Regions from separate parts of the Desulfofundulus sp. JL263-se genome, predicted to be linked through region 2. Evidence: riboswitches for the same ligand, from Rfam matches in the RefSeq annotation. Region 2 holds a riboswitch; each other region holds the start of a gene.
What was found. Region 2 has a riboswitch for cyclic di-GMP ahead of ACX4JR_RS06440 (chemotaxis protein CheW). Riboswitches for the same ligand answer to the same signal wherever they lie in the genome.

Region 1 (10,329 bases), 1.0 Mb from region 2:
TACCCTCTAATAATTCATATACACCGGGCAGGTTCTCCGCTGCCAGGGCGCGAAACCGGGACACCACTTTTCGTGCTTCTTCAAGGCAGGCCAGCCTGTAATGCAGGGCCACCGATATACCCTTGTCTTCCAATATAAACCCCTTTTTCTCCCTGATTAATTCCCGCCCCTGCCGTACCACTTCCGCCAGTTCCTTCTCTGCCGCCCCGCCGCCTGCCAGCTCCACTTTGTTTCCCCCCGGCTCCCTTATTACGGCACCGTGGGCCCCGGCCAGGTAAAGCAGCTCCGCCGGCAGCCACTCCTCCAGCTGCTCCGCCGGCCTGCCGCTGACCACGGCCGCCCGCACCCGCTCCAGGCCGGCCAGCGCCCGCAAAAGTTCCACCACTTCCGGAGCAGGAACGGCCTCCCCGGGAGTAGGGGCTATGGGAACCAGGGTGCCGTCATAATCGGTAACCAGCAACAGCGGCCTTTCATCCAGGCGGGATACCAGTTGTTCAGGGGTCACCGGACACGGCATGCCGGCTATACTCCCCGCAGGTTCTTTGACAGGGTAAAATTACCTGCCGCCAGCGCCCCCCGCCTGCGGGCATCAATACCGCGAAGATGCCGGAATTGTTGGGCCAGGCCCGCCGTTACTCCCTTAAGCCACCACTGCACGTCATATTGCCGGATGCCCTTCTGCATGGCCCTCATCCTTCTTTGCTGTTCAGCAGGGGACATTTCCACCGCCGCCTTAATTTTAAGCGCCATATCCTCGGAGTCATAAGGGTTGGCCAAAAGGGCGCCCGCCATCTGCTCCGCCGCCCCGGCAAAGGGACTTATTACCAGCACGCCGTCCCCGTTTATGCGGCTGGCCACAAATTCCTTGGCCACTAAATTAAGGCCGTCCCTTAAGGGGGTAACCAGAGCCGCATCGGCAGCCAGGTAATGGGCTGCCAGTTCCCGCCGGTCCAGGGCCTTGAAGCTGTAGCGCACGGGAACTTTCCAATTCTCGCCAAAACGACCGTTAATACGCCCTACCGCCTCTTCCACCCGGCGCCTTAAATTGGCGTAAGTATTTACTTCAGTGCGGCTGGGCACGGCCACTTGTAAAAAGGCCACCTTGTCCCGGTACCCGGGAAACCTTTCAAAAAACTTTTCCACTGCCTCTAACTTTTCCGGGATCCCCTTTGTATAATCCAGCCTCTCCACGCTTAAAAATATAAATTGGGCCTGCACCGACCCGCGTATTTCACGGGCCCTTTCCTGTACCCTGGCATCCCGGGCCAGTTCCAGAAACTCCCGGTAGTTTATTCCTATGGGCAGCGCCTTTAACTGCACAATCCGGTCTTTTTGCTCCACGATGCCCCGCTCGTAATCAACAGGCAGGTCCAGTAACCTTTCCACCGCCCGCAGAAAATTTTCTACATAACCGGGCAGGTGAAAAGCCAGCACGTCGCTGCCCAAAAGGCCCTGCAGAATATCCGCCCCCCAGGGCAGGGTACTAAAAATTTCCAGGGGAGGAAAGGGAATGTGCCAGAAAAAGGCCAGCTTCCCTGACCAGCCGGCCTCCCTCAAATATTTGGGCACCAGGGCCAGGTGGTAGTCATGCACCCAAACCAGGCCGCCCTCTTCGGCAACGCCGGCTGTCGCTTCGGCAAAACGTTCATTAACCCTCCTATAACTTTCCCAATTATCACGGGAAAAACGGCATTTTTCCAGGAAACAGTGGCATAAAGGCCACAGGCAATCATTGGAAAAGCCGTGGTAATAGCAGCGGTAATCCTTGCTGCTCAAAAAAACTTCCTGTACCACATAGGCCGGGTTGTCGCCCGGCACGCCCATGGGCTTGCCCACGGCGGAACTCTCCGCCACCCGGCCGCACCAGCCTACCCAAACGCCGCCCAATTCCAGCATAATGGGCTCTAAAGCTGAAACAAGGCCGCTGACGGCCCTGGTAATCTCCGTACCGCGGGGGCCCTGCCGGAACACGTAAGGGGCCCGGTTGGATACCACCACCAGGGTATGAATACCGATATTCCTGATCTGCCTGATGAGCGACTCTTGCATAAGGCCCACCTCCTCAGGGCTCAACGATTACCCGAACATTGCCCTCCCGCCTTAAAATACTGCAGTAGGTCTTACCCCCTTTGCGGGAAAACTCCATATCCACCCTGCCGTTGGCCACCCGCATGTTGTACACCGTCACCTGGTTTACCCAGCCGGGCAGTACCGGACGCTGGATATATACATCACGCCACCGGCACTCTATACCCAGTAAAGACTGCAACAATAAAAAGATGCTGCCCACCGCCCAGGCCTGGGGGTCGCAGGCAGTGGGAAACTGTACCGGCCCGGCGGCCCCCCGGCGGGTGAACCCGCAAAATAACTCCGGCAGGCGGTGGTAGGGAAAATACCGGGCGGCATCAAACAAGTTATCCGCCAGCTTTCTCAACTGCTTGAAGGCATGATACTTCCGCAGGCCTCTGGCAATAATGGCATTGTCGTGGGGCCAGACTGAGCCGTTGTGGTAACTCATGGGATTGTACATGGCCTCGCGGCTGCTCATGGTGCGAATACCCCAGCCGGAATACATATCCGCATCAAATAACCGGGAGATCACCTTCAGGGCCCGGTCCCTGGGTAATATGCCGCACATGAGGCAGTGCCCCCCGTTGGATACGGTGGTTTTCACGGGCCGCTTTTGCCCGTCCAGGGCAAAAATAGTATACTTTTCATCTTCCAGCCAGAACTTTTCCAAAAATTTTTTTCGCAGCCTGGAAGCCCTGTCTTCCAGTTCCCGGGCCTCCTGCTCCTTGTCCAGCAGGCGGTATAAAACCGCCGCCCGCACCAGCGCGAGGTAATAATAAGCCTGCACCTCCACCAGGGCAATGGGCCCCTCGGGTATACGGCCGCTGCGGTCCACCACCCCGTCCCAGGAATCCTTCCAGCCCTGGTTAACCAGTCCCCGCTCCGACTCCCGCATGTATTCAATAAACCCGTCCCCGTCCAGGTCACCGTATTTATGACACCACATTAAAGCGTCCCTTAAGGGTCCGGTCATTTCCCGCAAAAACCGGTGGTCGTTCATCCAGCGAACATATTCGAAAAGGAGGATTATGAACCATAAAGTAGAATCAACCGAACCGAAGTACGGGGTATGGGGCACTTCCCCCACCTGGGCCATCTCCCCGAAACGCATCTCGTGCATTATTTTGCCCGGCTTTTCCTCCCTCCAGGCGCACTCTTCCCGGCCCTGCAGGCGGGCCAGAAAACGCAGCGCTTGCCGGGCTATGGTGGGATTCAAAATCAGGGTTTGCCAGGAGGTAATCAGGGCATCCCGGCCGAAGGGGGCCGCATACCACGGTATGCCCGCCTCCACGATCTTGCCCCAGCCGGGATAATCAGTAATCAGCGCCCGCATGTCGGTAACCCCGGCATTCAACATTTCATTGAATTGCTCATTATCTGTCATAAAAAACGTGCATTCCTGCTTCCACCGGCTGTAATCCCCGGCCAGCCCCTCCGCCACCTGGTAAAAGGTCGCGGGGAGCCTGTTCATCTCCAATACGGGCAGCTTCGACCGGCCGCTCACCACATCGGTGGCCACCTGCATAAAAAGGTATAACTTTTGCCGTACAGGCAGGTGGAAGCGAAAATCCAGCCGGGCCAGTCCACTTTCTATTCTTACTCCGTCCGGCTTGCGGGAAAAAAATACCCTGGTTTTCCGTACCCGGCCGTCCAGCCCCCTGTAGCCGAAGGCCACACCGTTTTCCAGGACCTCGGGCTCCAATATTTCTCCCCGACGGGGGCGGCTGAGGCCCCGCACTTCAAATATGTCCCGGAAATCGGCCCCCAGCACCAGGGTTACCGTCACGTCTACGGGAAAGTTATTAAAATTAATAAGCCGGAATCGCTGAAACAGGGAGCCCTTGAGCACACGCAAAATGCGCAGGTGCACCGTGTGCAGGGGTAAAATTTTCCCCCCTGCGGAAATTTCCCGGTTACTGAGCTCTATCTGGGCAAAGTGGCTGTCCCTGGTGTTACCCGAAAGCAGGACGGGGCTGGTACCCTCCAGGTATATTTCATGACAGCTCAAAAACCGGGTATCCCGGTAGTACAGCCCCAGCTCGCCGGTGTCATGGCGGGGAATTTCCCCGCCCGGCAGGGAAGTAAGAAAGCTTTGTCCTTCCTTTAAAACTTCAGTGATGTTTTTAATGTCATCGGGGGAAATATACCACTCTTCCGACAAGCTACCATTCCTTTCGGTTAATTGGTCTGGTGCAACCATTCAACCATTGTATAAACTTCTTCGGTGCGCGCCACCATGGATTCGGCGGTAAACTTTTCCTTCACCAGGCGGTGTCCTCTGGCGCCCATTTCCCGGGTCAGCCCGCGGTCCGCCAGCAGCCGGCAGCACCGGTCGGCCAGCCGGCGGTGGTCATGCATGGGCACCAAAAAGCCGTTTATTCCGTCCCGGATTATTTCCGGCATCCCGCCTGCCCGGCTTACCACCAGGGGTTTGTGACAGGCCTGGGCTTCCAGCAGGGCCAGTCCGAAGGGTTCCTGAAAACAGGAAGGATATATGCAAAACTCCGCCCGGCGGTACATAAAAGGCATTTCTTTCCAGGGAAAGTGGCGCACGTAAACAAAATCCTCCAGGCCCGCAGACTTAATTTGCTCCATAATCTCCGACACGTATTCTTCCCGCCGGTGCTCCCGGTCCACCATGTTTTTCGTCCCGGCCATTACCAGTACCACATCGGGATATTCCCTGGCAATCAATTCCAGAGCTTTAACGGCCACATGGGAACCCTTGTCGTAGCACATCCTGGCCGGGTGAAAAATAACCCGGCGCCCTGCCAGCCCGGGATATTCTTTCTCCGCAGCCCCGGTATCCAGCCACTCGGGCCCGATACCGTGATGCACCACCCGGATACGGTCCCGGGGATACCCGTGGCGAATTAATTCCGAGGCTATATAGCCGCTCACGGCAATGACGCCGTCCCACTGTCCGGCCAGGCGGCAGCACTCATTCCACAGGACGTCGTTCCAGGCATTGTGCGCCGTGAGCACCAGGGGAATGCCCGTCTCTTTTTTTATTTCGCCGAGAATCCCGGCGTGTACCGGGCTGAAATAATGGAAGTTGTGCGCGTGAATGATATGGGGCTTTACGTCCTTTACAAACCTCACCAGCAGGCGCCGGATATCTCCTTCCAGGGCGGAAATATCTTCGGGCAGCCGGTTCAAGTCCATCAAGGGACTTCTTTCTATATATACTCCCCGGTATTCTTCTCTTTCGGGAACCCCTTCCGCACTCCCCACCAGCATATACACTTCCCATCCCCGGCGCGCCAGGCCGGGGCCCAGTATGGCCAGGTGGGACTCCACCCCGCCGATAACCGGCGGGAAGGCCCAGTGTAACATGGCTATTCTCACTTGATCACCCCGGTAATAAAAAATGCTGACCAATAATCTTTCCCTGCAATTGCAATTGCGCAAACAGTGGAAAAACTATTGCCCAGCATAATAATATGATCAAGAAATAAAATAAATGTTTTTAATTAAAGCTTTGATTAATTATATAATTTTTTCCAATTTATAGTACAATAAATTGGAAAAAATGTCAACAATACAGACCCGCGCGGGAGAAAAAATTTACCGGGCTCTGCCCGGTTATCATCAATTTATAATTATTTTATCCAAATCTAACAGCAGTATAATATCTTCTCCGTGGTGAACAACCCCCTTAATAAACTGACCTTCAGAATTCAAAGATTCCGGTGCTTCCACTTTATCTTCCGAATACCGGGCCACTGAATAGACGCTGTCAACTATAAGCCCTAATTTAATATCGTTTTTTTCCACCACCACAATCCGGGAATCATTATTAATTTCGCCCTCTTCCATCCCCAGGCGCAAATTTAAACTTACTACCGGAACAATCGACCCCCTGAGATTGATAATGCCCTTGCAGTAATAGTCAGTATTGGGAACCGGTGTGATATCCATCATGCGAATAATTTCCGATACATGCTGAATCGGCAGGGCATATTTCTGTTTATTCAATCCGAACACCACAATCTGCTCTTGTTCCGCCATTTTTTTAAGCCTCCTCTTTATCATCCCCTGAAGGTTCGGAATCTGCCGGCCCGGTCTCGTCCACCTTGAACTTCTCCACCGTATTTTGCAGCTCTTCGGCAATGTTGGCCAATTCCTGAGCCGCGCCGGATACCTGCTGGACGGCAGAGGTAATCTGTTCGCTGGAGGCGGACAGCTGCTGCACACCCTCGCTGACCTGTTTGGCGCCGGCGGCCACGTCTCTTATCATCGTCGTATTCTTCTCCACCGCCTTAATAATTTCCTCCAGGGCGGCTCCGGCGTTATTGGCCACCTGCACCCCTTCGTTCACTTCCGCCACGCTGTGGTCAATGGCCGTAACGGCCTCTCCCACACCTACCTGTATCTTTTCTATCAAACCTGTAATCTCATTCGCCGCCCCGGCCGATTGCTCCGCCAGCTTGCGAACTTCCTCGGCCACAACGGCGAATCCCCGGCCGTGTTCCCCGGCCCGGGCCGCCTCGATGGCGGCATTTAAAGCCAGGAGGTTCGTCTGGTCCGCTATGTCAGTGATGGTACTGATGATCTGCCCGATCTGGGTGGACTGTTCTCCCAGGTTTTTGACGGCAGCGGCAACGGTCTGTGCCGAGCGGGCGATAGAATTGATTTTTTCCACCGTTTCCTGCACGGCCCGGTTGCCCTCTTCCGCCACCTGGCGAACCTGCTCGGACTCCCCTGCCGCGGTTTCCGCATTTTCCGCTCCCTGACCGGAGGTGGCCGCAACCTCGCTGGTGGTACTGGCCACCTCTTCCACGGTGGCGCTCACCTCTTCACTGGTGGAAGCCAGTTCCTGGCCGTGGGAGGCCAGCTTCTCAGAGCTCTTCTTGACGCTGGTAATCATGGATTTCAGGTTTTCTACCATTTCCTGGAATGCTGCGGCCAGGTTCCCGATTTCATCCTTCCTGCCGCGTCCCGTATCGACCTTCTGAGTTAAATCACCCTGGGCCACAGCCCCGGCTATTTTGCTGAGAGAAACTATGGGCCTGGCAATGTAAGTGGCAATGATAACAGAAATGAGCAACATTATTATGACGGCACCCAGGGTAAACAGTACTGATATCCTTTTAATTTGGGCCAGGGGCGCCATAACGTCGGCGGTATTGGCCGTTTGGAATATGGACCAGTTGGCGATTTTTATGGGAGCATAGGCCGCTTCTTTACTTACCCCCTGGAAAATATACCGGCCGTACCCCTCTTCACCTGCCGCCGCCTTCTTTCCCAGCTCGTACAGGGAATCACTCTGTTCCCATATCTTTTTATTATTCACCCACTGTTTATCCGGGTGGGCAATTATGGTCATATCACTGTTAATTATAGTACCATAACCGTGGCCCCCTATGTTCATTCCCCTGACCAGATCCTGTAAATACTCCAGGGTAACCGTGACTGCCAACAAACCCACCGGTGACAAACTATCGTTATCTTGATAAATGGGAGCGGCTATGGCCACTACCATTTGTTTCGAGGACTTGCTTATAATAGGGTCGGAAACAACGATCTTGCCGGTTTGCATCACTTCCTGAAAATATTCCCGGTCAGATATGTCATAGATTGTATCCCCACCGGTAGTGGTATGGGCACTGCCGGTGCTGTCCGACACCACAAACATTTCATAATCAGAGTGGCGCCGGGCAATTTTTTCTAAAACCGGGTATTGTCTTTCCCAGTCCATGCTCTTTATGGCCGGTGTATTGGCCAGGGTGACCACTTCGTTTTCAATACCTTTCAACCAGTTAGTGACCACTTCGGCATTATGCCGGACCCCGTTGGAGGCGGCTTCAGTAATTTCAGCCTTTAAAATGGAGGCCGCCCGGTTATAGTTCAGCCAGGATAAGGATATTAAAATCAGTGCGGTAACCAATATTAAAATCAGTGACAATTTTGTCTTAATGCTGTTAAACATGATATCTACCCCTTTTTTTGAACAGTGTGAAAATTAAACTCCTCTCCCCCTGCATGAAATTCTACGCGACCAGTCCTTTAAAATACCCCCTCCTTCCCCGATACATAAGCATAAGGGCCATAGATACACTATGGCCCTTATGCTTAAACACAATATTTAAGCAGCCTGGCAGCCATAGCGTGAAAGCCTTAGGCCCATGACTTTGCGCCCCGGCCTTTCGGCCGGTTTGCCCGGTTTTTAAGTTTTAGTAAAAAAAACTATATTAGTAATAATACCATAATATTATAAAAATTATAAAGTTCTTTGTACAAAACTTCGATAAATATAATCATAAATCAACTAAGTAGAACGCCTTTCACCTTTTTCCTGCCGCCGCATACAATAAGTAGAAAATTCATTGCGGTGGAAGGAGGGTGGGTAATTGCCCAATAATATCAACCCCTTCACATTATTTTTAATTCTCATTCTGCTCACACTCAGTACTGACAGCCAGGCCGGTGCAAAGCTGCGATTTTTAAAAGATTTTTCAGAGCAAACCTATCGCACTCTGGCCGCCATGCGGGAAGGCATTGACGCCATGTATGACAGTTTCCAAAAGGCCCGGTCAATGTTTGCGAGCCCCTCCCGCTGATGGAGAGTGAGTTAATTGGATATGGATAAATTACTGCGCTGGCAGGAATTTGCCCAAAAAATGTACGGTAAAGATTTCTGGTCGGAGATATTTAACAATGAATTTTTGTCCGGTTTTTGGAAAATGCTCGCGACAGAATCAAATTTCCCGCGAGCCGATGTTTTTAAAAACCAAACAGAAATTATTGTCTTAATAGAAATACCGGGATTAAATAAAGATGACATAAAACTTACTGTTTTAGGAGACCGCCTGCGAATAAAGGGAGTTGTCCGGCCCCCCTATCCAAACCATACCAGTATAACTGCCGAGAGGTTTTACGGGCCCTTTGAGCGGACAATTCAGCTGCCGGAAATTGTAAGCGGGGAAGGGGTTTCGGCAAAATTCAACAACGGGCTGCTTGAAGTGCGCTTACGCCGCGATCCACGCGCTGCCGCGCAGAACATAAAAATAGAATAAAAAATAAATGTAGGGATAATTATGTCCTGTGGCACGATCAAAAAACTTAAAAGCTTACTGGGGCATTTAGCACAAAAAGTTTGCGGTGATCGCAGAAATATCGAGAAAAGGTTGCGCAGGCTGGAAGAAAAAGTACGGGATTTGGAACGAAAAAAGCCTGAATGCCCCCTGGTAATAGAACAGCTCTACGTGGAAAAAATTGAGGTTGATAAAGTAGAATTAAACAACAATATCGGCGCCATGGGAATAAAAGAATTGAGCGGGATGCTGAATATCGGGGCCAATTACGGCGGGAGAATCCCGCCGCAGGGCGTAAAGAAACAGGGAAACGATTCGCCGCCCCCCGGGTCCGGAGTTGAGAAGCGGCCCAAGCCGGGGAAAGAACTCAAATGTAATATAAGTTATAAAGAAAACAGAGAAAAATCCCGTAATGTGAACGGTGATTGCTAAAAATATCCGGGATATTTTGTTCCCGGATATTTTAATTTTTCAAAAAATTTTTTATTGCTTAATGTAACCTTTTCCTTCACAGCCGAATATTGTAAAACCAGTAATAAAAACTTAATATTTAAGGAGGTATTTTATCTATGGGTTACGGTTCCGGACCTGTAGGAAGACCCGGCAGCAAGCCTGCCAAAACCATGGGATTCCCCTTCTTCCCCTGGCTTTTTATTCTCCCCTGGCTGTTTCTTTTCCCCTGGTTCTTTTTCCCCATCTTAGGGGTTGAGCAGCAAGAAGCGGAAAAAGAATAATTATGTCTCATTCCGCGGAACGCCCCTTTTACGGGGCGTCTCACTTTTTATATCATATCGGGAGTAAAAAAAATAGAAACCCAAAACCTTATAAGGAATGGGTTTCTATCCTTATCCCATGGAAATGCTGGCTAATTTATAATTTTAGTGTTATTTACTGGCAACAGGGAAGCAGAAGGGAAGCATACCGAATACCAGCAGAATCAAGATCAAGAAAAGAATGAACGCCCCGTCAAAGTTGGGGAATGCCCCGCCATAACCCATATAAAAAACCTCCTTAACTTTTTAACTGTCTAATTGGAGCTATTTATCAACAACGGGAAAGCAGAAGGGAAGCATACCGAATACCAGTAAAATCAAGACCAGGAAGAGAATGAAGGCACCGTCAAAATAAGGGTACGGCATATTAAATAACCTCCTTAATATTTTAATTGTTTAATTAGCAGGCTACTTGCTGGCAACAGGATAGAAGAAGGGAAACATGCCGA
Region 2 (10,329 bases):
CCTGCACGGCCCGGTTGCCTTCCTCCGCCACTTGCCGTACCTGCTCGGATTCTTCAGCTGCGGCTTCTGCACTTTCCGCCCCCTGGCTGGAGGTGGCCGCAACTTCGTTGGTGGTGCTGGCCACTTCTTCCACGGCAGCGCTCACTTCTTCGCTGGAGGAGGCCAGTTCCTGGCTGTAAGAAGCCAGTTTATCGGAATTATCTTGAATATCGGCAATCATGGTTTTTAGATTATCCACCATTTTCTGAAATGCTCCTGCCAGAAAACCGATTTCGTCCTTACTCTTGCCGGTCACGTCTACCTTCTTTGTTAAGTCTCCCCGGGCAACGGCTTCAGCTGTTTGACTCAGCTTTATTATGGGTTTGGATATGTAGTTGGCAATGAGCAGGGCGATGCCTAGCATGATAAGCATGGCAATTAGGGTTACCGAAAGGTTAGCATTACGGATAGTTCCCAGGGGTGCCAGTACGTCTGCTATGTCTGCTGTCTGAGCAATAGACCAACCGGTTGTTTCCACCCGGGCAAAGGCCAGCATTTTTTCGCTACCCTGATAGGCATAAGTCCCGTAACCCTTTTTTTCCTCAGTCATGCGACGAACCAATTCCGTTAAGCGGCTGTCACCGGCACTGGCGAGTTTTTTATTACCCACCCATTTGTTATCGGGATGAACAATGGTAGTCATGTCCGAGTTTTGTATGAATCCGTACCCGTACCCGCTTATCTTCATTTCTTTAACCAGTTCTTGCAAGTAGCCCAATGCAACACAAACACCCACTAATCCACTTGGTGTTGTTTCATTCCCCTTATATGTTGGGGCTACCACTACGATAATATCGTTACCCGTGGCTTTACTTACTATAGGATCAGAGACAACAGGTTTGCCTGTTTCCATAAGTTCCTTAAAATAGTCTCTGTCTGCAATATTGAAAGTTGTGTCGTTTGTCCCTGCGCTGTCACCATTCCTGTCGGAGGCATAAAGTAATTCAAATTCATTATGCTTTTTCTGCACACGTTTTAAAAGCGGCAGGTATTGTTCCGGATCACCACTCTTGACAGCTTCAGTTTCAGCCAAATCTTCAACTTCTTTTATGATACCTTCCAGCCACTTGTCCACAATTTGGGCATTATACTCGGCATTATTGGCCGCCGCTTTCGATAATTCTTCTTTAAGAATATTTGACGCTTTCCCGTAATTCAGGTAGGAAACGGCCCCCAATGCCACAACTGTGGTAACGACAATTATAAGCATTAATTTTAACCTTAGACTATTCAAAAAGCACCATCCTTTCAATAGGTTGTAAACTATATAAATTAATCCAGTATCTTATCCGGGGCTAAAAGTAAAATTATATTATCTTGCTGGTGGATAATGCCATCAATAAACTGGTACCCGGTATTCATTGATTCCGGCTCTTCTAATTCATTTTCGGAGTACTGGGTTACCGAAAAAACATTATCAACAATTAAACCAATTTTTACTTTATCCTTTTCTAAGACTATAATTCGAGAATCCTTATCTAACTCGCTCTCCTCCAGACCAAGGCGTAAACTTAAGCTCATAACAGGAATAACCGAACCCCTGAGGTTTATTATCCCTTTGTAATAATGTTCCATATTTGGAACTCTGGTTACTTCCATTACCCGAATAATTTCTGATACATTACTTACGGGCAACGCGTATTGCTGATTATTTAACCCGAAAACAACTATCTGGTTGTTTGCAGTCAAGCAACTTCCCTCCCAAAATACTAAGGTAACATTCCGTATAAGTTTCTTGTTACATTTTTTTACAAAAGATTGAATTTGCCGTAGACACTAAAAACCTCCACCTCCTTTCAGAAAGTCAAAAGTAACGAAAAAAGCGGCCATACTGCTCGTGACCGCTTAAAACTAACCTTTAAAAATTATTTAAGCAGCCTGGCAGCCATAGCTTAAAAGCCTTAGGCCCACAGCTTTGCGTCCCGGCCTTTCAACCGGTTTGCCCGGTTTTTAATTCTATAATTTACCTTTCCTCTTTTACCCTAAAGATACTATATTCTACATATCTTGTCCTGCACAGATTTAAAATTCAAAATTTTCTGACTAAATCCAAATTTATTATAATCCCGCGTTTCAAGAATTGTAAAACGTCCGTCGCAACCACATGCTATTCCAGGCTGTTCTCCAACAACCAGTTATATTCTTCTATCACCTTTTGCGTCAAGGAACCGGGCCTGCCATTACCAATTTTACGCCCGCCAACATTAACCAGCGGCATAACGCCCATCAATGAATTGGTTAAAAAGGCTTCCTCCGCCTTTTCCAGCTCTTCCGGCAGTACCGGGCGCTCCTCTACCCCGATACCTATTTGACAGGCCAGCTCCACCACTACGCCTCTGACCGTTCCCGGAAGCAAGCCTGAATCAACATGGGGCGTCACCAGCTTTCCATTGAACACCAGAAAAAGATTGCTCACCGTCCCTTCGCACAGGCAGCCGGCATTATTCAAGAATAATCCTTCATCCCACCCCCGCCGGGCCGCCTCCCGGCGTCCCAGGATGTTTTCCAGGTAATTAAGGGTTTTTAAGCGAACTAAGGGAGACCTTTCATTGCGCCGGGTCTTTAAAAAGCCTGCCTTGAAACCTTCCCGGTAAAATTTTTCCTGGTAGGGCTCGCCGGGGCGCACCGTAACAATAACGTTTCCCCCTCCCTCGCCTGCGAATTCGCCCGGCAGCGGCCCTGCCGTAACGGTGAGGCGCAAACTGCCGTTTTCCAGCCGGTTGGCTTCAATGGTATCCTCGAGCATGGCCGCCAATCTCTTTTTGCCGCCGGCAATTTGCAAGCCTATTTCTGCTGCGGAATTTACCAGCCTGTCCAGGTGTTTATCCAGGAAAACCGGCTGCCCGCCCAGCACGCGCATGGTTTCAAAAAGCCCGTACCCGTACAAAAAGCCCCGGTCTGTAACCGAAATCACTGCATTCTCGCGGCTTACAATCTCACCGTTAACACAGATATACTTTCCCACTTTTTTTTACCCCCCTCATTGCGGCCTGTCCAGGCCAAGGGCCCTCATCATGGCCCTGGCCTTGTCCAGGGTTTCTTCATATTCGGCAGCAGGATCCGAGTCGGCGGTAATCCCGCCCCCTACTTGAAAGTAAAGCTTGTTCTCTTTAATAATAATAGTGCGAATAACTATGTTTAAGTCGGCGCAGCCGTCAAAACCTATATAACCTATGGACCCGGTATATATTCCCCTGCGCACCGGCTCCAGTTCCTCGATTATTTCCATGGCCCGTATCTTGGGGGCACCGGTTATGGAGCCTCCCGGAAAAGCTGCTTTCAACAAGTCCACCACGTCCTTGTCTTCCGGCAGCTCTCCTCCCACCGTTGAAACCAGGTGAAATACCGTAGCGTATTCCTCCAGGCGCACCAATTCCGGAACCCGCACCGAGCCCACCCGGCACACCCGCCCCAGGTCGTTGCGCTCCAGGTCGACTATCATCATTAATTCGGCCCTGTCTTTTTCACTGTGCCAAAGTTCCTCCCTTAACATTTTATCCTGCTCCGGAGTTTTACCCCGGGGCCTGGTACCCTTGATGGGCCGGGTTTCCACTTTACCGCCTTCTACTTTTAAGAACCGTTCCGGGGAAGCACATACTACCTTGAACTGGCCGAAATTTAGATATGCCGCAAAGGGGGCCGGGTTGATTTCCCGTAATTTGCAATAAAGTACCCACGGATCGCCTTGAAAGCCCACTGAAAAGCGCTGGGACAGGTTGGCCTGGAAAATGTCCCCGGCGTAAATATAATCAATTACTTTCTGAACAGCCTGCATGTATTCTTCCCTGGTGAAGTGGCCTTCCAGGATTCCGTGATCCAGGTTCCCCATATAGTTTTCCGCCCGGCGGGCTAATAATGCCTCCATCTCATCCAGCCGGGCCCGGGCCCTGGCCACTGCCCGCTCTCCCCTCTCGGGAAGGCCGCTGGAAATAAGATGCACTGCCCCCTGCCGGTGGTCGATTACGGCAATAACATCATAAAACCCCAGGCAGCAATCGGGTGTTTTCAGGTCATCCTCGGCCCGCGCAGGTAATTTTTCCAGGTACCGGCCGAGGTCATAGCTAAAATAACCTACAGCCCCCCCGTTAAAGGGAAAGCCGGTATTGGCGGGCGGCATGGCAAGCTCCTTCATCAGGCGCTGCAGCTCATCTAAGGGCCGGCCCCTGTATTGGCTCATTTTCCCGTCACGCATCACCCTGACCAGGCCGTCCTTGGCCTCAAATACTATAAAGGGAAGTGCGCCGATGAAAGAGTGGTAGCCCAGGCCGCGCACTTCCATCCCGGTATCCAGCAAAAAACTATGGGGCAAATTCCTTAAGGCGCTGTACAGCAAAGGCCCGTCGGCCTTCAGGTCAACTTGCCTTACCAGGGGTAATGTTTCCAACCCACTCACCTCCGCGTAAAGAAAGAAAATTGGCCAGCAGCTTTTTCCCCTCCCCGGTCAATATGGATTCCGGGTGAAATTGAACGCCCTCCACGGTAAAGCACCGGTGCCTTATACCCATCAATTCCCCGTCACCGGTGAATGATGTCGGCTGGAGGATATCCGGCAATCTCTCTTTATCCACCACCAGGGAATGATAGCGGGCAGCCAATAAGGGAGTGGATAGGCCCCGGTAAACCCCTTTGCCGTCGTGCCAGATATTTGAAGTCTTTCCGTGCATGGGGCGGCGGGCCCTTGTTACTCTGCCGCCAAAGGCCTGCCCTATGGACTGGTGCCCCAGGCACACACCCAAAATAGGAATTTTCCCTGCGAACTCCTGTACCACCTCCACGGAAATACCGGCTTCGCTGGGGGTGCAGGGGCCGGGCGATAAAATAATATGGTCCGGCTTCATTTCTTCAATTTCCCCCAGTGTTATCCTGTCATTGCGGAAAACTTCCACCTCCGCCCCCAGCTCAGCAAGAAACTGGAACAGGTTGTAAACAAAGGAATCGTAATTATCCAGAAGCAATACCATTCATCCTACCTCCAGACATTCCCAGGCAGTTTTTACCAATAAAAAAGACCAGTACAAACGTACTGGTCCTCACCCCAAATCTCCGAGTCGTCTCGTCTTTTTCTCAGCTCAACTCGCCTGGCTCAACTCAGCTTTCAGTTGTACGCTTTCAGTTTATTATAGTTCAGAATCCTCTGTCAATAGTTTCAAGAGATATCCAAATCATTTGTCAAATAGTTCAAAAACATTATTTTCAGGCCGCAGGCGATTCCTTTCAACATCCCTCTTTATTTGATTAATAACCAAATGGTCAGTGGGAAAGGCAAGGGGCGGCAAGCTATCCAGCTCAAAATAATTCACAACGTCCAGTTCATCGCTCGCCTTTAAATCACCGCCCACTACCCGGGCCAGAAACCACACCCCCACCGTGTGTTTTTTCGGGTCGTGAAAATTGGAATGCACGGAATACACCCTAACCAGCTCAACATCTAAATTTGTTTCTTCCTTGAATTCCCGCACAGCCGCCTCGTGAACATCTTCCTCATACTCTACATACCCGCAAGGTATGCACCACAGTCCCTTATATTTACCCCTGGCCCGCCTTCCCAAAAGAATACGTTTTTTTTCGTCTATGACTATGCAAGCCACTCCCACGATGGGGTTTTCATAAAATATGTAAGTACATGACGTACAGGTAAGCCTGTACCGTCCGTTATAATTTTTATAACTTAATTTTCCACCGCACATGGGACAGAAAAAAAAGCGCTGACCTGCTTTTACCATTCCGCTTATACCACCAACCTTTTATGTATTATTTTTATTATACAGTTCCCTAATTTCCCGTAACCCAGCTGTGCCCATTCCCCCGGACTGCCAGAACGGTTATCAGAATGACAATGGAAGTAAGTATAATGGTGCCGCCGGGGGGCAAATCCATGTAAAAAGAAATAATAAGACCTAAAAATATAGATAATTCACTGAATAGAATGGAAAGGCCCAAGGCGGACCGGAAGCTGGCGGCTAACCGCAGGCTGACCGCAACCGGCAGTATCATTAAGGAACCAACCAACAATATCCCTACGATTCTCATGGCCACGGCAATGGTTAGGGCCGTCAGTATCATAAAGCCCATTCCTAATAACCTTACCGGAATTCCGCTTACCTCCGCGGCCTCTTCATCGAAGGTCGCATAAAATAATTCTTTATAAAAAAGGGCCACCATTACCAGAACCAAACCGCCAATCCCCGTTATAATCCAAACATCGGCGGGGTTCATGACAACCAAGCTACCGAAGAGATAACCCATAAAACTGGCATTAAAGCCTCCGGCAAGCCCCATTAATACCGCTGCCAGGGCTATCCCCCCGGAAAGGATAATTGCCAGGGACAGTTCGGCATAATCTTTATAGGCCACCCGCAATCTTTCCAGCAGCAGGCCCCCTCCCACTGCAAAAGCTGACGCTGTAAGCACGGGGTGAGTACCTGCAAAAAGGGCCGCTGCAACACCGGAAAGACACAGGTGAGATAAAGCATCGGCCACCAGGGCCAGGCGCCGCAAAGCTATAAACAGCCCTACTACGGGACAAATAATTCCTACAATTATTCCTACGATAAAGGCCTTTTGCATAAAGGCATAAGAAAATATCTCCATCCTGTCCCCCCCCCCCGGAACCGCCCGAAAATTTTTATACAGTGGCCAATGTTTTGGCACACGGCTCCCCCACCAGATTCCGCCCGTCACTGTATACACTCTTCTGGCAGGAGCACAATGTTTTGTTCAGACACACTTGCCTGGTAATAAGCCATGATATTTCTTCAACATCGTGGGATACCAGCAGCAGGGTAACTTTTTTTTCCTTATTTAACCTGGCAAGAATTCCGTACAATTCATTTCTGCCCGATACATCCAATCCTGCTGTAGGCTCATCCAGAATGAGCAGCCGGGGCTCCGCTGCCAGGGCCCTGGCCAGTAAGACTCTTTGCTGCTGCCCGCCGGACATTGTGCCGATCCTCTGGTTACCCTTGGACAACATGCCCACCAAACCCAGGGCCTCGTCAACAATGCGGTAGTCATCCTTTTTCAGCCACCGAAAAAGGCCCTTGACAGCAACCCGCCCGGATGCCACAACCTCCCTGGCTGTAGCGGGAAAAGATTTGTTAAAATGGCGGGCATTTTGAGAAACGTAGCCTATAAGGTGCCTCTCCTTAAACGATACGCTGTCCACACCAAAGAGTTTTATCCTGCCTTTTTGGGGCCGCAATTGTCCTAAAATTAACTTTAAAAGGGTTGTTTTGCCCGCTCCGTTGGGCCCGGTAATACCAATACTTTCTCCCGGATAAACTTTAAAATTGACTCCAGCCAGTACGGGATGGCACCCATAGGTGAAATAAACTTCCTGTAATTCTACAACAGGACTTTTACTCATTTTTTGTCCCCAGCCCTTCTTTAAGGTGCGCCAAATTTTTGCGCATCAGGGAAAAATAATTCTCACCGTTTTTCTCATCTTCCACGGATAATCCGCCCAAAGGATTTAGTTCAAGGACTTTTACACCGGCCTCCCGGGCAATGGTTTCGCTAACTTTCGGGCTAACCAAAGACTCAAAAAAAACACACCCAATCTCCCGGTCTCTAATGGTTTTTACTATTTCAGCCAGGCGTGCCGGCCCGGGCTCAACCTCCGCTGAAAGTCCCCGCACCGGAATTTGCTCAAGCCCGTAACGCCTGGCCATATACCCAAATGCCGCATGGGATACAACGATTTGCCTCTTATCCAACTCTTTCAGCGTTTGGCTGAACTCCTTATCAAGCTCTGTCAATTTTTCAACCAGTAAATTCCGCCGCTCCTTAAAATATTGCGCGTTATCGGGGTCAATTTCAGAAAGCCCCCTTGTTATATTTTCCACCATAACAATGGCATTCACCGGGTCCAGCCAAATGTGCGGGTCAACACGGGCACCTACGGCCCCATTCTCTTGACGTCCGGACTCCACCTCCAACAAATCGACTCCCTTACTGCAATCTATAACTTTAACATCTTTTTCCAGCGCCTTTAGCACGTCCCTTAACCAGTATTCCATACCGGCACCGTTATAAACCAAGGCGTTGGCATTATTTAATTTTACCAAGTCTCCGGGAGAGGGTTCCCAATGGTGGGGTTCGCTCCCGGCGGGAATCAAGCTTATAACCTTTCCTTTATTGCCAACGATTTCAGAGGTAAAGTAATGTACAGGATAAATCGTTGTAAATACCGTAAGTTCATCTCCTTCCGGAGAATTACTGCTTACCTCCTGGGAACAACCTGTGAAAATTAATCCCAGGCTTATTAAAGCCAAAGTTAAGATAAAAACTTTTCTGCGCATTAAGATCAATCATTCTCCTCCCTTCCTTGATTTTCTTCTTTATCCATACAGGCCGAACAATACCCGAAAACCTCAAAGCGGTGTTTTTTAACTTTAAAACTGTTTTTAAGTATCTTTTGCCAATCCAAAAATTCCAGGGGACAAAAATCTAATTTTTGGGATTCTCCGCATTTCAAACAAATAAGATGGTGGTAATGGCCGTCGCCGATATTAAGTTCATAGTGATTTTTCCCGTTAAAATTGATTTTATTGACTATATTAAGGCTTTTTAAGAGCCCCAGATTACGATAAACGGTATCCAAGCTCATACCCGGATAATTCAAGCATACTTGTTTATGAATTTCCTCCGCACTTTGGTGCCCCTTTTTTCTGGAAAGAACCCTGATTATCTCCTGTCTCTGAGGAGTTACCCTGTATCCGTGGTTTCTTAATTGATCCAAAAACTTATTTTCATTCACCATATTTATCACCCTAATTAAGAAACATTCCTATTTACTAATTTGTATTATTATTTCCCTCCCGTGTCAAGGTGCTTCATAATTTTTTATTCTTAATTAATAATATTTCTTATTTAATTTTTTTATGCAAACAAAATAAAAATTCCCCCTATAAGGGGGCTATATGGTCTCACTTATAGCTGTTTAATTTTAAAAAACCTTCTGCCACCTCATCCAGCCTTTCTTTATCCTTCAACTGGCGAATCCAGCGGTCAGGAATAGACCGATAACCGTAATACGCGCCGGCAAGGCCACCGGTCACCGTTCCCGCCGTATCAGTATCCTCACCCCGGTTAACTGCACAAACCAAAGTATCTTCAAAGGAATTTTCATGTAAAAAGCATTGTACCGCGGTGCCCAGGGTGTGCATTGCATCTCCTTTGGGCAACAGTTCCTCAGCGCCCGGCTGTATATATTTGATCATAAACCAGAAAAAATTTGATGGATTCAAATCTAATCTTTTACACTGCTCATCGGTAAATTCCAGGGCTGCGGTAATCATTTTCCTTTTGGAGATTTTAGAAGTCCCGGCCAAAAATACCAGGTAGTTATAAAAAATGCAACATGCCGCCCCTTCTTCACTGTAATGAGTCATGCTTGCAATTTCCTTTGACCAGTAAGCCATTAATCCTAAATCTTTCTGGTACCCGAAAGTAACAGCCAGGGTACGCATTAGCCCCCCGTTACTATCCATTTTGTTTATGGTTCTGGCCGTTGCCCTGGCTGCTTCCTTCCAGTTACCCAGCCGGAGATAATTTTTAAATGAAAGGGCGGTAGTCCGCCCTACATAATGGGGCCGGGCCCTGTACCAGGCCAGAAAGCGCCTGCCAACCTCTTCCACAGGGAACATTGGATTGGCCAGAATTCCCTCGGCAACATGCAAGAGCATATGGGTATCATCTGTAAATTCACCGGGCTTTAAATTAAGTCTTCCTCCCCCGACCATATCCCGCAGTATACCGTGTTTTTCTTTTATTTCGTCCTTGCTCATATACTCTACCGGCCCCCCGAGGGCATCACCAATGGCAGCACCGTAGAGGGCGCCTTTAATATACTCTTCCATGGTTTACACCTTCTTTAAAAACTTTTTTAATTAATATGCTACTCAATTCTGCAATCTCTCCACAAAAGCCTTCTTTAGAAACAAATTCTTGACACAAAAATCCGGCCTTGCCGCAGACCGGATTTTACTGTACGGGTTGACCCAAAATTATTGAATTTACAGTAACACCGGGGACCTTCCGCAAATCTTCCTCCAGCGCATTCCTGGTTTCGTCATCTGCTTGCATGGTGAGAGTAATAATTCCCCTTTCACGGCTGGGATCCGGAATGCCGTTGCGGCTCAGAATCGACGAGCCGTACCGGGTAAGCACCTGCTGAACTTCAGGTGCCCGGGAAGCCCTGTGGTCAACCATAATACCAACAATACAAATGTTTTGGGACATTTTATACCTCCTCCTGATCTTGCTTTACCCCTAGTATGTACCCACTAT
Region 3 (10,329 bases), 460 kb from region 2:
TTTGCCGGCCGATTTCGGAGTGATCCACTTTTTCTTGAGGTTCCCGCGGCTCGGGGAAATCATGGCGCAGCTGCAGGGTCACTTGATGTTTACTTTCCCCGTTTGGAGGGATGCTCCTTATAATTTTAGGTGAGAATGGCATCTTCCCCACCCCGGGCGATAATAATTTCCCCGCTTTCATCCAGTTGACGGATTATCTGGACGATGCGCTGCTGGGACTCTTCCACGTCCCGGAGCCTTACCGGGCCCATGTATTTAATCTCATCACGCAACATATCCGCGGCCCTCTTGGACATATTTTTGTAAATTAACTCCGCCACTTCCTCGTTGGAGCCCTTTAAGGCCCTGGCCAGATCCTTGGAATCCACTTCCCTGAGCACCCTCTGGATGGAAGTGTCGGGTAATTTTACAATATCTTCGAATACGAAAAGATTATTGCGGACATTTTCAGCCAGGTCGGGGTCCTTAACTTCCAATTCTTCCAGTATAGTTTTTTCCGTTGACCGGTCCACCCTGTTCAATATTTCAACCAGGGGTTTCAAGCCCCCTGCGGTCTCATCGTGGTAGGAAACCACCGACAGTTTTCGTTCCAGTACTTCCTCTACGTTTTTGATTATTTCCGGCGATACCCTGTCCAGCAGGGCTATGCGCCTGGCTATGTCGCCTTGAGTTTCCGGTGGGAGGGATGAAAGTACCATGGCCGCCTGCTCCGGGTGCAGGTAGGTCAGAATAAGGGCGATGGTCTGCGGGTGTTCATCCTTTATGAAATTGATCAAGTGCTTGGGATCGGTTTTACGTAAATTGCTGAAAGGCCTCTTTTTGATGGTTAGTGCAACCTTTTCCAGAATTCGCGTGGCCTTGTCCTTTCCCAGGGCCTTTTCCAGCATCTCCCTGGCATATTTCAGCCCGCCGGTGGCCACGTATTCCCGGGCCTGGACAAGCTGGACAAATTCATCAATAACGGCTCTCTGCACTTCTTTGGGAACACGGTCCATCATGGAAATTTGCTGGCTGATCTTTTCAATATCCTCGTCATGAAAGTTCTGTTTAAGAATTTTTGCAGAGATATCCGAACCGAGGGCGATAAGCAGGATTGCTGTTTTTTGCAGCCCGGTGAGCTGGGGAGCGGCACACACAAGTAATCACCTACTCTTTGAGCCATAGTTTAAGTATTTCTGCCACTTCCTCCGGCTTTTCCCTGGCCAGATCCCTTATTTTCTGTCTCTGATCAGGCTTGGGAGGAATAATGGGTTCGGGTTCCGGCGGAGGTGGTGGAGGAGGGGCTTCTTCCGCTGCTTCAGGGGGGCGAATCTTGCGCTTCCTTAGCCTGCGCACCAGCAGGAATAATATTAACAGGAGCAACAATGTGCCCGCGGCGATACCCCCGGCCAGCCACGGGTTAAGCCGGGGAACAGCCCATTTTTGTGCTGCCGGTGTTTTTTCCTGGAATACTTCCTGCAAGCTGGTATCAAAGGGCATACTGGAAACGGTGATCTGATCTCCCCTGGTGGGGTCATAGCCAACTGCGGAGGCGATAAGCCTCTGAATTTGGTTAAGCTGGCCGGTGCTGGGGGGGGTTCCGTCGGCGTCCTCCAGTACCTTCTGATCCACCACCACGGCCACGGAAAGGCGCTTTACCTCTCCCGGACTTTTGATCAAAGTTTCCTGGTAAACGTCCGTCTGGTAATTGGTAATTTGCTCTTCCCGGTTTAAATTTTCCCGGTTATCTTCTGTTATTCCGGGAAAAGTACTAAATTCACCGTCGGTACCGCCGAACCCGCGGGCGCCGCTGCTGGTGCCCTCTTCCGTTACCGTTTGCCGGCTTATTACCTGCCCGGGCCCGTAGATGGTACTGGTGGATTTCTTTTGGTCGAAATCCAGCTCCGCCGTGACCATGGCCACCGCGGCCCCCGGCCCGAAGATGCGGGACAACATCTGCTGGATACGGGTTTCCAATTGTTTTTCAAAATCCCTTTTTAACTGCTGCCAGGTGGCCGATTGCCGGGTGGTTATTCCCTCATTTTCACGCGCTAAATTATCGTTTAATATGTTGCCTTTTGTATCTATAATATGTACATTTTCCGGCTGCAAACCTTCCACCGCACCCGTAACCAGGTTTATTATCCCCTGTACCTGCTCCGGCTGCAGGCGGGCGGCGCTCTTCAGCCTGAGGACTATGGATGCCGAAGGTTTGGTTTCTTCTTCCGCAAAAAGGCTTCTTTCGGGAAGTACCAGGTGTACCCGTGCCTGTTCCACCTCGTCCAGCTGAACAATGGTGCGCCGGAGTTCTTCCTGTAATGCCCGCTGGTACCCTACATGTTGTTCAAATTCGGTTATGCCGAATTTTTGCTCGTCAAACAGTTCAAATCCCTTGTCCCCTCCCGGCAGGGCGCCGGAACTGGCAAGTTTGATACGGGTTTGATAGACCTGGTTTTCCGGAACTTCTATGGTTTTACCGCCGTTGGTAAGGCGGTAGGGAACATTCATTGATTCCAGTTCCTCCACTATGGAGCCTGCTTCTGCCGGGTCCAGTTGGGTAAAAAGAGGTGCGTAAGCGGGACGCAGCAAAATTTGGCCGAGAAAGGTCAATGTAATAAGAATTGCCGCGCCGGCGACAACGAATGCAATTTTGCGCTTGGTATCCTGAGCTTGCCACCATTCCCGCAACCTGGCAAGCAGGTTATTGGGATTCATTGGACCACTCCTAGATGTTTGGCGGGTATATTATATCTGCATGCGCATCATTTCCTGGTATGCTTCCAGCAATTTATTGCGCACCTGAACGGCAAGTTGCATGCTCAGCTTTGCTTCTTCCAGGGTAATAATAACCCGGTGCAGGTCTTGAATATCTCCAGTAAGGAATTGTTTGATTGCCCCTTCCGCTTCTTTTTGGGACTTGTTCAGGTTTTGCAGCGACTGGTTGAGCATCTGGGCAAAAGATTCTTTCTTCTTGGAAGAGGCAGCGGATTGTTTTTCCGCTAGCGTTACAGGTTGCGGAAGAATCGCATTTATATTCAACCTTTACTCTCCTTTCCCGGGTAGGGTAAGTTATTTTAGCCCCGGCTTATCTCCAGTGCCGCCAGCGCCACGTCTTTGGCTGCCTGCAAAGCGGTGACGTTAGCTTCATATGCCCTGGTGGCAGCCATCATATTGGCTATTTCATTGGTTATATTAATATTGGGGTAGGCCACGTAACCCGCCTGGTTGGCGTGCGGGTGAGAGGGGTTATACACCAGCCTGGGCTCATTTTGATCTTCGAGAATTTTAATTACTGTAACCCCTCCCGGCCGGTAACCGGTACCGGCCGGGCTGTGCTTTAATTCCCTTTTTAAAACCTGGGAAAACACCGGGACTTGCCGCCTGTAAGGGGGATTTTTCCTGTCTTCGGGGCGTCCGGTGCTGTTCATATTGGCAATATTGTTGGCTATTGTATCCAGCCACAACCGGTTTGCCGTCATTCCGGAACCGCTGATGTCAAAGGCATCGAGCAAAATTATTACCTCCCTCCCCGGATTACTTCACTTATTATAGACTTGCGCATATTGAAAATTTGCGCTGCGGTACGGTAAACAAGGGTATTTCTGGCCAGGTTAATCATTTCTTCGTCCAGATCCACGTTATTACCATTTGCCCTCATGGTGGTATTTTCCATTTTAACCACTTGAGGCTCCAGTTGGGACAGAGTTGGTATGTTGGAAATGTGCCGGGGGTGGCTGGTTAAGAGTCGCGGCTGTTTTTTGCTTAAGGCTTTTTTTAATTCTCCCTCAAACCTTACCTTTGATTTTTTAAAATTGGGGGTATTTATGTTGGCTATGTTATCTGCAATTACCTTTTGGCGTAAATTTGCCGCATCCAGTTGTTTAATTAAAGCCAGGTTAATTTTGTTGTTATTGAAAAACATGACCAATCACCTTTGGAAATAACTTTTAACTTAAATGGTTTACTACTGGTGATAAAGGCATTATTTTTCTTTACTTCAACAAAATGTTTGAACATCCTGCAAGATATTTATTATATTAAAAAATCCTCCGGAAAAGGCCAGAGGATTTTGTGTAACCTGCTTTTGCAGGGCAGCTGGCTGTCATAGGCTCAAGAGCCCTTAGACCCTCTAGCTTTGCGCCATTACCTTTCGGTAATTTTGCCTAAATATGTCGTTGTATACCATAGAATATTATATAGTTTACTGCCCAGGAAAAGTCAATTGATAATTTATTAAATGTTATCAATTTGACCTAAAAAAACAAAAACCCGCTTTAATTGCGGGCGTTTCTCAGGCTAAATCAGCTCATCCACAATTATTCCCAGCATTTCCTTGATATGGGCCACAATCTGTAATATCTTGTCCGGGGGGATTTTCCGGATTACCTCTTTGGTTTCTGAATTTATTACCGAAATCTGCATTTCGCCGCTTTCTTTGTGCAGCTTAAACCGGAGTTCCGTATTATAGGTCATCATGGTTTTATTTAACTGCTCTATTGCTTGTTGTAGCTGCTGCTCGGAAGGTTTTTCCCTTTGACTGGTTTCCGGATTATTAAATGCTTCTATTTTTTTCCGGAAATTCTGTCTTAATTGAGGACTATCGGGAGATTTCCGAAATTGAGTAACACCGGAGGGGGCTGTGCCCTGGATTTTCACTCTTTCACCTTCTTTAAAATGCTCAACTTATTTTTTCTTATCCACAAAAAATCCCTGTACCTGCCGGGGTGATTTTGTATATGTTTTGACTGAAAGTTTCCCGGCCTGTAAAGATTTCATGCGGTCGAGCAGCCGGGACATGAACTCTTTAAACCTGGCCCGGTTGTCATCATTAATCTTACGCGCTTCTTCCAAAATTTCCGTGATATCGCTTATCATATCCTCCATGACGGCATAGAGTTCCCGCCTGCCGCCCGTCTTGTCGAGCTTTTCTTTTAAAAAAGGTATTTTCCGGTCGATTTGGTCTATCATGTCAATGTATTTTTGTCTCTCATCCAGCAAATCCTGCAGGTATTGTATAAATTTTTCGCCTGTGGTGTCCCTTGTTTTAAGCGCTTCAGCCTGCTTGCGGGTTAAATCCAAAATTTGCAGGGCCAGCGCCTTTTTTTCTTCCATTAACTCAAATAAATTTTGCAATATATTATCCCTGTCCGCCATCGCATTTATCCCTTATTTTCTTCCACCAGTCTGTTTTACGGCCTGTCCCCAGGCGTCCCGCAATTCTTCTACCATTCCCAGCACTTCCTCCAGGATGACTTTATCCTTTTTGATATTTGCTTCCACCAGCCGGCGTTTCATATAATCATAAAGGCTCATAAGATTATTGGCAATTTCATAGTCGCGGTTTAATGTATCCATAAGGTAAGAAATGATATCCTGTGCCCTTATGATGGCATTACTGGCCCCTTCAATGTTTTTATCGTCAATGGCCATCATTCCCTGCCTGATAAACTTTACGATTCCGTTATAAAGGGCAAGGGTCAATTCTCCCGGCGATGCGCTCTTGATGGCGTTTTCCCGGTATTGCTGGTAAGGGTTGGCGTTCATTAATTTTATACTCCTTTCTAGCCCATGCCCAGGCCCAGCTGCTGGGCCAGCCACAGGCTCTGCTGGTTCATCTGCTGAATGGCCTTTTCCATGGCGATAAACTGCCGCCAATAGCGGTCTTCCAGCTGTTCCAGGCGTTCTTCCCTGCGCTCTATCTCTTCTTGTATGCGTTCGATTTCCTTGCCGATGAAGCTGTTGTCCACCAGGCTGTAGTTGTTGTCACTGCCGGCCTTTTCGGAAATCCTTTGCATGGCATTGTTTACATCTTCATAAAGCCTCCTGGCAATGCCCATTTCGCTGTAGTCTTCAGAATCGTGGGTGAACAGTTCCATTACAGCCTGGGGGTCTTTTTCAATGGCGTCGCGCAGCTTTTCTTCATCTACCACCAGCTTGCCGGACGTATAATCCGCCGTGGTGGTGATGCCTATGTCGGCCAGGCGGTCGTAGTCAGGGTTGCTGGTTGGAACCACTGCCGACATGGTAAAGCGCATTTTAGAAAATATGCTGTATAAAATGGGGTCGTTGCGCAAAAGGCCGCTGCGGGCCTTTTCAATCCACCTGTCAATCTGGTCGTCGGTAAGCTTTTCCCTCTGCTCGTCGGTGAGGGGCATGTAGTCCCGGTAGCGCGGCTCGTGCAGTTTATCGCTGATGGCCTCGATGACATTATTGTATTCGTTTATGAAATTAACAATGGAATTGAAGACGGCGTCGGTGTCGCTGGTGATGGTGATGTTGACGTCGGTACCCGTGTCGTCTTTTAATTCCAGCGATATGCCATTGACAGTCACATTGTTGGTGGAACTGGTGAGGACGGTGTCCCCGAAGGTGAAGCTGGCGTCCTGGCCCTTTTGATTGGCAGGAAGATTCGCATAATTAGGATCGGTTTCGGGTTCATCGATTTTAAAACCGCTGGTTTTAAGTAATAAACCTAAGACGTTACTGCCGTCTGAACCGGTAGCATCTGATAAAAATCCGCTACTATCACTGATTACGTTAATAAATTCGTATTTTCCAGTTGATTCGGTGGTGAGGAAAAACCTGTTTAAAGTGGAGTCGTAACTTGCTTTAATGCCGAGGTCGGCACTATTTATCTCGGAAACTACTGTGTAAATGGTATCCGAGCCCGTATCGAACTCAAAGACTTGACTGCCTTTGCTTCCCTGCAGTTCAAAGCTTATGGTTCCGCTGAGGCCAAACTGCTCTGCCAGGGTTTTCGTGCTGCCATCCTCATTCTTTTCGTCGGCTAATCCAGACTGGCTGCCCTTGAAAACACCTGCTGCCAGCTGGCTTATGTTTACGATATAAGTTCCCGGTGCGGCACTGGGGTTTGCCGTGGCCGTAAGCACGCTTTCATCGGAAGAGGATGCTTTCTTGGCCAAATAAGTGGACTGCAGCTTCATATCAAAAACAATATCCCGGAAGCTGCGCAACCTGGTATTTATCTCCCGGTAATCTTCCTGTTTCCACTCCAGGATCTGTTTTTCCTGTTCCAGCTTCTGCACCGGTGCCCGGTGCGCCTTCATTAACTCTTCCACAATGGAATCTATATCCATCCCGGAGGCCAAACCGCCGATACGTAGATTGGAGAACATAATAACCCTCCCTAGCGCCGTCTGCTAATAACTTATTCGGCACAAAACATCTAAATATTTAGTACTTGAAGGGGAACTTTTTTAAGAAGGTTTTTAAGGGCCAGGCAGCCCGGGTACTTGCTTGACTTGTCTAACTTTTAAAGATAACATAATTTTGTGGAATACATCAATAACCTCCATGCCGCCTGCGGAGCAGCAGGTGGCGCAAGGCTTTCATATAAAAAACCTGTGGAGGTGGTATTGATGCAGAAAAAAAACAGCAAAGCAGCAGTCTTTTTCTTAACAATTTTAGTAATATTGGGTCTAATGGTGAACCCCTTTTCTGCCCAGGCCCGCACAGGTTTGGAACTGTCGACGGATTATCCCGGAATTACGATTACACCGGGAGAAGATCTTACCTTCGACTTGCAAATTAAAAATAACGGGCTGGCTTCACAGGCCGTTAAATTGAGCGTGAAGCAAAAGCCGAAGGGATGGAAAACAGTCCTTAAGGGCAACGGTAAAATAATTCACCAGGTTTATGTAGGCCGCAACTCTGCGGCGGGTGCGACATTGCATGTTAAAGTGCCGGATAATGCCTCCCCCGGCAGCTACGGCATTATAGTCGAGGCTGCCGGTGTAAGGGACGGCTGGGATAATTTGCGCCTCGATATTGCCATAACTAAGGAAAATATAGGACAAGACGAACTGGTGACCCAGTATTCAGAGCTCAAGGGGCCCGGTGATGCTACATACAACTTCAGGCTGGATTTATCCAATAACAGTTCCAAAGACCGCTCGTACAGCCTCAGCGCAAAGGTGCCTGAAGGTTGGCAGGTATCATTCACCCCGGCATATAAGGACCAGCAAATTGCCAGCTTGACCGTTAAGGCAGGCCAGACCGAAGGCCTCAATGTTATGATAGTTCCCCCGGCCCGGGTGAAGGCCGGCAAATACACCATACCTGTACAAGCAGTAAGCGGCAGCGAAAAGATCAGTACCGACCTGAATGTAATTATCACCGGCTCGTACGAACTGGAATTTACCACTCCTTCAGGCAGGCTGAGTGCAGACATAGTGGCGGGCAAAGAAAAGGAAATTACCATGGAAGTCCGCAATACCGGCAGCACGGAACTGCACGACATCAGCTTTTCCGCGCAGGCACCCCGGGACTGGTCGGTAAAATTTGACCCCGAAACCGTAGATGTGTTGAAGCCGGGAGAAACACGGCAGATTTCCGCCGTCATTAAAGCCAGCGGCAAGGCCATTGCCGGGGACTATGTTGTTTCTCTCAGTGCCGACACCAGAGAAACCCGTGATGAGGCTGACCTGAGGGTTACCGTTAAGACTTCCACTTTGTGGGGCGTACTGGGCCTGCTTATCGTTTTGCTGGTAATAGCCGGGGTATACAGGGCCTTTCGTGTTTACGGGAGGAGATAAGCATGGCTGCGGGGGAAGAGCCAATTATTAAAACCATAAACCTCACCAAGCGCTACGGCAATATAACTGCCGTGAATAAGCTCAATTTGCACGTAATGCCGGGAACCATATTCGGGCTGTTGGGCCCCAACGGGGCAGGCAAGACGACCATTATCTTGATGCTCCTGGGGCTGAGCGAACCCACGGAAGGCCGGGCAATTGTTAACGGCTGCGATGCTACCAAAAACCCGCTGGCCGTAAAATCCATTACCGGCTATTTGCCGGACAATGTGGGCTTCTATAACGAGCTCACGGGCTGGGAAAATTTAAGCTATACAGCTGCGCTTAACGGCATAACGGGCGAGCAGGCGCGGAAAAGAATAGAAGCAGCCCTGGAGCGGGTGGGCCTGGCGGAAAAAGGAAACAGAAAAGTAGGGGAATATTCCCACGGTATGCGCCGAAGGCTGGGTATAGCCGACTTGCTGGTAAAGGACCCGCAACTGCTGATTCTTGATGAGCCCACCCTCGGGCTTGACCCCGATGGAACGGATCGCTTGCTGAATTTGATAGTGGAGCTGGCGCGAAAGGACGGGCGCACAATTTTACTTTCTTCCCACCTGCTGCACCAGGTGCAGCGGATTTGCGATCGGGTGGGCATCTTGGTTGACGGCAGCTTAATTGCCTGCGGCACAATCCAGGACCTGGAAGCCCAGTTGACGGGCGATACAGTAGTAGTGGAACTGGCCGCCACTCCTTTTGATGAAGCTCTGGTACAGTTTTGCCAGCAGTTTGAGGGCGTAAAGTCAGTCAGCAGGCAGGAAGAACTTTTATTGCTTCACTGTACCGGGGATATACGCCATAACCTGGCAAAAAGTCTATTTGCTAAAGGATACGTAATACAACACTTACGGCTCAAAGGTTTCTCCCTGGATGATATCTACCGCCGTTATTTCCAACAGGAGGGGAACTATGAAAATGCGGGTTCAAGTACCTGACCTCTCGTTTTGGAAAAAATACCTGCCGCCTGCAGGGGGGGCGCCGGTTAAATCTGTAATTCAGGCCAACAGGGGAATTTCGGCGGTGGTGCGCAAGGAAGCGGCCGACCACCTGGGGGGCAATCGCTTTCTTATACTTTTTTTGCTGGTGGCCGTTACCGGGCTGGCCGCCACTTATGTTGCCGCCAGCAATATCAGGGCGGCGGTGGGAGAAGGTGAAACTGAATTTGTGTTTTTGCGGCTGTTTACCGCTTCCGGTTCCACCATGCCCCCCTTTACTTCTTTTCTGTCCTTTTTAGGCCCGCTGGTGGGGCTGGCTATGGGGTTTGACGCCATAAACGGCGAAAAAAACCGGCGCACCCTCAGCAGAGTGTTATCCCAGCCCATTTACCGCGACGCCTTGATAAACGGCAAATTTTTGGCCGGGATTATTGTACTGGCAATGATGATTTTCAGCCTGGGGCTGATAGTGGCAGGCATGGGCTTGATATTGACCGGCGTGCCGCCCACTTGGGGAGAAATATTGCGGATAGGAAGTTATTTATTGATCAGCGTGGTCTATGTAGCTTTTTGGCTGGCCCTTTCCATGCTTTTTTCGCTGCTGTTCCGGCAGACATCCACTTCAGCCCTGGCAGGTATTGCCGTATGGCTGTTTTTTGCAATTTTCGCCTCCCTCTTGGCCGGCATGGCTGCTGACGCGGTTTACCCGGTAACAGGTGAGTCGACGGCACAGCAGCAATTGGCCCATGAGAAACTGGAACAGGGGCTGAGCCGGCTGTCACCCACAATCCTTTATGATGAGGCCACGGCAACCCTTTTAA

Region 1: it holds a riboswitch for cyclic di-GMP, as region 2 does, so the genes downstream of both, ACX4JR_RS01165 (methyl-accepting chemotaxis protein) here and ACX4JR_RS06440 (chemotaxis protein CheW) in region 2, are expected to answer to the same signal.
Region 3: it holds a riboswitch for cyclic di-GMP, as region 2 does, so the genes downstream of both, flgB (flagellar basal body rod protein FlgB) here and ACX4JR_RS06440 (chemotaxis protein CheW) in region 2, are expected to answer to the same signal.

The regions. Positions count from the first base shown of each region.
Region 1 covers NZ_CM149993.1:217,157-227,485, reverse strand. Annotated here, with positions in the region: gene otsB (trehalose-phosphatase) at 1-517, opposite strand, end outside; gene ACX4JR_RS01185 (alpha,alpha-trehalose-phosphate synthase (UDP-forming)) at 523-2,049, opposite strand; gene ACX4JR_RS01180 (amylo-alpha-1,6-glucosidase) at 2,063-4,231, opposite strand; gene ACX4JR_RS01175 (glycosyltransferase family 4 protein) at 4,249-5,451, opposite strand; gene ACX4JR_RS01170 (chemotaxis protein CheW) at 5,662-6,081, opposite strand; gene ACX4JR_RS01165 (methyl-accepting chemotaxis protein) at 6,086-8,002, opposite strand; cyclic di-GMP riboswitch class I at 8,159-8,243, opposite strand; gene ACX4JR_RS01160 (hypothetical protein) at 8,424-8,633, shown strand; gene ACX4JR_RS01155 (Hsp20/alpha crystallin family protein) at 8,655-9,089, shown strand; gene ACX4JR_RS01150 (hypothetical protein) at 9,111-9,539, shown strand; gene ACX4JR_RS01145 (hypothetical protein) at 9,677-9,841, shown strand.
Region 2 covers NZ_CM149993.1:1,257,022-1,267,350, reverse strand. Annotated here, with positions in the region: gene ACX4JR_RS06445 (methyl-accepting chemotaxis protein) at 1-1,249, opposite strand, end outside; gene ACX4JR_RS06440 (chemotaxis protein CheW) at 1,312-1,728, opposite strand; cyclic di-GMP riboswitch class I at 1,909-1,993, opposite strand; gene ACX4JR_RS06435 (aminotransferase class IV) at 2,147-3,004, opposite strand; gene pabB (aminodeoxychorismate synthase, component I) at 3,020-4,423, opposite strand; gene ACX4JR_RS06425 (anthranilate synthase component II) at 4,392-5,000, opposite strand; gene ACX4JR_RS06420 (NUDIX domain-containing protein) at 5,202-5,762, opposite strand; gene ACX4JR_RS06415 (metal ABC transporter permease) at 5,812-6,630, opposite strand; gene ACX4JR_RS06410 (metal ABC transporter ATP-binding protein) at 6,665-7,405, opposite strand; gene ACX4JR_RS06405 (metal ABC transporter substrate-binding protein) at 7,398-8,339, opposite strand; gene ACX4JR_RS06400 (Fur family transcriptional regulator) at 8,345-8,779, opposite strand; gene ACX4JR_RS06395 (ADP-ribosylglycohydrolase family protein) at 8,967-9,899, opposite strand; gene ACX4JR_RS06390 (TM1266 family iron-only hydrogenase system putative regulator) at 10,024-10,281, opposite strand.
Region 3 covers NZ_CM149993.1:1,716,563-1,726,891, reverse strand. Annotated here, with positions in the region: gene ACX4JR_RS08795 (FliH/SctL family protein) at 1-142, opposite strand, end outside; gene fliG (flagellar motor switch protein FliG) at 126-1,136, opposite strand; gene fliF (flagellar basal-body MS-ring/collar protein FliF) at 1,147-2,694, opposite strand; gene fliE (flagellar hook-basal body complex protein FliE) at 2,725-3,018, opposite strand; gene flgC (flagellar basal body rod protein FlgC) at 3,054-3,497, opposite strand; gene flgB (flagellar basal body rod protein FlgB) at 3,497-3,901, opposite strand; cyclic di-GMP riboswitch class I at 4,067-4,153, opposite strand; gene ACX4JR_RS08765 (flagellar protein FlaG) at 4,276-4,635, opposite strand; gene flgN (flagellar export chaperone FlgN) at 4,663-5,133, opposite strand; gene fliS (flagellar export chaperone FliS) at 5,146-5,523, opposite strand; gene ACX4JR_RS08750 (flagellar hook-associated protein 2) at 5,541-7,115, opposite strand; gene ACX4JR_RS08745 (COG1470 family protein) at 7,359-8,534, shown strand; gene ACX4JR_RS08740 (ABC transporter ATP-binding protein) at 8,537-9,508, shown strand; gene ACX4JR_RS08735 (ABC transporter permease) at 9,483-10,329, shown strand, end outside.